DNA from 2 places in the Weizmannia acidilactici genome. Region 1 is predicted to be linked to the other one. Evidence: a T-box and tRNA genes for the amino acid it is inferred to sense, from the RefSeq annotation. Region 1 holds a T-box; the other holds one or more tRNA genes.
The links. The T-box of region 1 lies ahead of tyrS (tyrosine--tRNA ligase). A T-box ahead of a tRNA ligase gene usually reads a tRNA of that ligase, here a tRNA-Tyr.

Region 1 (2,356 bases):
GTTTTTTCACATCGCCGCTAAAAAGCGCCTCCGTAATGTTCAGCGCCTGCTGCAAAGCTTTCTCGCCGTGGATGAGCCTTGTCATTTCCGCCGCCAGCGCTTTTTGTGCTTTCCGGAGATGCGGTTCGGTTTCAACCGATTTTTCCAGCTCTTCAATTTCTTCTTTTGATAAGAACGTAAAGTATTTCAAGTATTTCACAACATCCTGGTCAGCAGTGTTCACCCAGAACTGGTAAAACTCATACGGCGATGTTTTTTCGGCATCGAGCCAGACCGCACCGCTTTCTGTTTTCCCGAATTTCGTACCGTCCGCCTTTGTGACGAGCGGAATCGTAAGGCCGAAAGCTTTTTCTCCTTCCGGTTCCAATTTGCGGATCAGCTCAAGCCCGCTTGTGATATTGCCCCACTGGTCACTGCCGCCGATCTGCAGCCGGCAGTTATATTTTTTGTATAAGTTTAAAAAGTCGACCGCCTGTAAAATCGTGTATGTGAATTCCGTAAAAGAAATGCCGGTTTCCAGCCGTGAAGCAATCGTGTCTTTGGCAAGCATGTAGTTGATGCCGATATGTTTCCCGTAATCGCGCAGAAATGTCACCAAATCCATCGATCCGTGCCAATCGTAGTTATTGACCATGACCGCGCCGGTTTCGCCTTCAAAATCGAAAAAGCGTTCCAGCTGTTTTCTCAGGGCTTCGCCATTTTGTTTCACAGCTTCAATCGTCAAAAGTTTCCTTTCTTCCTTTTTGCCGCTCGGGTCGCCGATCATCCCGGTCGCACCTCCCAGGACAACAATCGGCCGGTGCCCCGCCTGTTGAAAGCGGCGCAACGTCAAATACGGCAGGAGATGCCCGATATGCATGCTGTCCCCGGTCGGATCAATCCCGCAGTAAAGCGTAATTTTTTCATTTTTTATCAGATCGGCCAGCCCTTCTTCATCGGTCTGCTGGTAAATGATCCCCCGCCATTTTAAATCTTCGAGTAAATCCACGAAAAACCAACTCCTTTTTTTGCAAAAATAAAAACGTCCCTCCGTTAAACGAAGGGACGATTGATATCGCGTTACCACCCTACTTGAGAATTGCTTCTCCGCTCATTATGCATAACGGCTGTGAACCGTCTGCCGCTAGCACACGGCAGAAGCTCCGGGGTGTAATTCGCCCACCTGTCTGTACCGGTTCGCACCGACCACCGGCTCTCTTCAATGCAACAACAGGAGGCTACTGGATCCTTTCAACGCTTCATTATCTCGAATTGTAAGTTATTTTTACCATACGCATAGCGAAATGTCAACCTTGCGATGGGAAACGCCTTTGCCGGCAAACGCATGGTATATAAAAAAGTTTTAACTGCTGCTGCAGGCGTATGCGGTGATGTTGGCGATCCGTTCCGGATGGGTATAAATATTCATCGACCCGTCCCTGATAAAACCGACAGTCGTGATGCCGAGTTCTTCCGCCGATTTCAATGCGAAAGCGGTCGGGGCGGACTTGGACAATATGATTTCGCAGCCGATTTTTGCCACCTTTAATAAAATTTCCGAGGAAATCCGCCCGCTGAACGCAAGTATTTTCCCTTTTGTGGAAACCCCGTTTTTGAGACAGTAGCCGTATATTTTATCGAGCGCATTATGGCGACCGATATCCATCCGGCTGATGTTGATGCCGCCAGAATCGCATAAAGCGGCATTGTGGACGCCGCCGGTTTTCTTGAATACCGCTGCGTTTTTCTGTAGTTCTTCCATGAGCCGGAAACAGTCTTCAATGGTGATTCTTACATGGATCCCGTCTAATTTTTTCGCGGCAAGCGCATCATTAACAAACACAAACGCCTGCCTGCTCATGCCACAGCACGAGGTGATATACCGTTTATTTTGCAACTGTTGGTAATACGGGTTGACTTTATCGGTCCGGATATTGACATAACCTTCTTTTTCATCCGTCCAAATCTCGCGGATATCTTCATAACGCTGGACGATCCTTTCCGAAACCAAATAGCCGACCGCCATATCTTCTATATATTCAGGTGTGCAAACCATTGTGACCCATTCCTGCCCGTTCACTTTTAATGTCACCGGAAACTCCGTAACCACCGTGTCGACCGTACGCTCCAGCTTCCCATTGCGAAAGCGGAGGATTTCCCTTTGTGTGTCCACGTTTTTCATGGCCTCTCCAGCCCCCTGCCTATGATTTTTCATTTTAAATCAATTCATATCAAAACGAAAGCCAATTGCTCCAACATACAAAACAGTCTGATGATTTGTTCATTTTAAAATTGACCGCTATATGAAGATGACAACACCGTTTAAAAAAAGGTTCACTTTTCTAAGTTTGATATAAGTAACAGAGCCAGCTTATTA
Region 2 (2,356 bases), on a different contig from region 1:
GCCTCGTTTATCGGCGTACGGATTTCGACTGAGATAAAGGAAACACGGTGAGGTATCGAGCCGATGTTGACTTATCGTAGGGAGAAGACGTAGAAATACGCTAGCCGATAGGCGCTGGAGCTGGACAAATTCAAGATTCAAGGTTTAAGGTTTCTCTCCCATCCGGTTTTGAGGGAATAAATAAAAATTTCCTATTGAAAACAAAAATTATTTTTGGTAGAATAATTTTTGCCATTAAGGTCCGGTGATGAAGGCGGGAAGGCCACACCCGTTCCCATCCCGAACACGGAAGTTAAGCTTCCCAGCGCCGATGGTAGTTGGGGGGTTCCCCCTGCGAGAGTAGGACGTTGCCGGGCCAGATATTCCGCAGTAGCTCAGTGGTAGAGCAATCGGCTGTTAACCGATCGGTCGTAGGTTCGAATCCTACCTGCGGAGTTATGATGGAGAGCTGTCCGAGAGGTCGAAGGAGCACGATTGGAAATCGTGTAGGCGGCTAAAAGCTGTCTCAAGGGTTCGAATCCCTTGCTCTCCGCCATTATTACTTATACATTGGCCCGTTGGTCAAGCGGTTAAGACACCGCCCTTTCACGGCGGTAACACGGGTTCGAATCCCGTACGGGTCACCATTTCTTACATATTCAGGAGGATTAGCTCAGCTGGGAGAGCATCTGCCTTACAAGCAGAGGGTCGGCGGTTCGATCCCGTCATCCTCCACCATATTATTATCGCGGGGTGGAGCAGTCTGGTAGCTCGTCGGGCTCATAACCCGAAGGTCGCAGGTTCAAATCCTGCCCCCGCAATTTACATAATAGAAGGTCCCGTAGTGTAGCGGTTATCACGCCTGCCTGTCACGCAGGAGATCGCGGGTTCGAGTCCCGTCGGGACCGCCATTCACTTTGATACATAAACGTGGCTCGGTAGCTCAGTCGGTAGAGCAAAGGACTGAAAATCCTTGTGTCGGCGGTTCGATTCCGTCCCGAGCCACCACTGGCCGGTCTAGCTCAATTGGTAGAGCAACTGACTTGTAATCAGTAGGTTGGGGGTTCAAGTCCTCTGGCCGGCACCACGCAATATGGAGGGGTAGCGAAGTGGCTAAACGCGGCGGACTGTAAATCCGCTCCCTCAGGGTTCGGCGGTTCGAATCCGTCCCCCTCCACCATGTACAGGGGCATAGTTTAAAGGTAGAACAGAGGTCTCCAAAACCTCCAGTGTGGGTTCGATTCCTACTGCCCCTGCCACTTTAAAATGGCGGTTGTGGCGAAGTGGTTAACGCACCGGATTGTGGCTCCGGCATTCGTGGGTTCGATTCCCACCATCCGCCCCATACTTGATTGGGCCATAGCCAAGCGGTAAGGCAACGGACTTTGACTCCGTGATGCGCTGGTTCGAATCCAGCTGGCCCAGTATGCGGAAGTAGTTCAGCGGTAGAACACCACCTTGCCAAGGTGGGGGTCGCGGGTTCGAGTCCCGTCTTCCGCTCCATTGATGGCGGCATAGCCAAGAGGTAAGGCAGAGGTCTGCAAAACCTTTATCACCGGTTCGATTCCGGTTGCCGCCTCCATCAATATTTTGCCGGTGTGGCGGAATTGGCAGACGCGCACGACTCAAAATCGTGTGGGTTTATCCCGTGTCGGTTCGACTCCGACCACCGGTATAACTTAATCGTACTTAATCGTAATGAATAAAAACGGCGCCCAAATACGAACAGGCGCTGTTTTTTTTATAACAAAATGTACAGTGGCATAGGAAAGTTCAAGTTTGTATAGAAAGATAAAGAATAAAAGCGTTTACAAAAAACGAAATATAAATTAAAATTTCATTGTTATATAATAATCGGAATAATATTACATAATGCCTTGAATTTCCTGGGGAGATGAAGAAATGAAAATTAAATCTGCTGTACTGTGGGAATCGGGTGCACCCGTGCCTTATGAAGAAAGCAAACCGATTAAAATTGAAACATTGGAGCTGGATGAACCAGAATATGGGGAAGTATTAGTCAAAATGAAGGCGGCCAGTTTATGTCATTCAGATTTGTCGGTCGTGAATGGAAGCAGACCGCGGCCTTTACCAATGGCGCTGGGACATGAGGCTTCCGGTGAAGTCATAAAAACAGGCGAAGGTGTGGTTGACCTGGAGCCGGGTGACCATGTTGTCTGTGTCTTTGTGCCAAGCTGCGGACATTGTTTGCCATGCAAGGAGGGGCGCCCGGCGTTATGTGAAACAGGGGCGGCATCAAATACGGCAGGCACATTAATCGGGGGCGGCATCCGGCTGCATGTAGGAAAAAAGGATGTGAAACACCATCTCGGCGTATCCGCTTTTTCTGAATACGCTGTTGTGTCGCGCCGTTCTT

Region 2: it encodes a tRNA-Tyr, which carries the amino acid that the T-box ahead of tyrS (tyrosine--tRNA ligase) is inferred to sense. The anticodon was not compared.

Annotation. Positions count from the first base shown of each region.
Region 1 is NZ_BKZR01000003.1:19,572-21,927, forward strand. It holds gene tyrS (tyrosine--tRNA ligase) at 1-988, opposite strand, end outside; T-box leader at 1,038-1,243, opposite strand; gene fdhD (formate dehydrogenase accessory sulfurtransferase FdhD) at 1,343-2,161, opposite strand.
Region 2 is NZ_BKZR01000011.1:76,061-78,416, reverse strand. It holds rRNA gene rrf (5S ribosomal RNA) at 241-356, shown strand; tRNA gene GBH70_RS06050 (tRNA-Asn) at 364-435, shown strand; tRNA gene GBH70_RS06045 (tRNA-Ser) at 443-535, shown strand; tRNA gene GBH70_RS06040 (tRNA-Glu) at 552-626, shown strand; tRNA gene GBH70_RS06035 (tRNA-Val) at 642-717, shown strand; tRNA gene GBH70_RS06030 (tRNA-Met) at 727-800, shown strand; tRNA gene GBH70_RS06025 (tRNA-Asp) at 815-890, shown strand; tRNA gene GBH70_RS06020 (tRNA-Phe) at 912-987, shown strand; tRNA gene GBH70_RS06015 (tRNA-Thr) at 991-1,066, shown strand; tRNA gene GBH70_RS06010 (tRNA-Tyr) at 1,075-1,159, shown strand; tRNA gene GBH70_RS06005 (tRNA-Trp) at 1,165-1,238, shown strand; tRNA gene GBH70_RS06000 (tRNA-His) at 1,249-1,324, shown strand; tRNA gene GBH70_RS05995 (tRNA-Gln) at 1,333-1,404, shown strand; tRNA gene GBH70_RS05990 (tRNA-Gly) at 1,408-1,482, shown strand; tRNA gene GBH70_RS05985 (tRNA-Cys) at 1,488-1,561, shown strand; tRNA gene GBH70_RS05980 (tRNA-Leu) at 1,572-1,654, shown strand; gene GBH70_RS05975 (zinc-dependent alcohol dehydrogenase family protein) at 1,882-2,356, shown strand, end outside.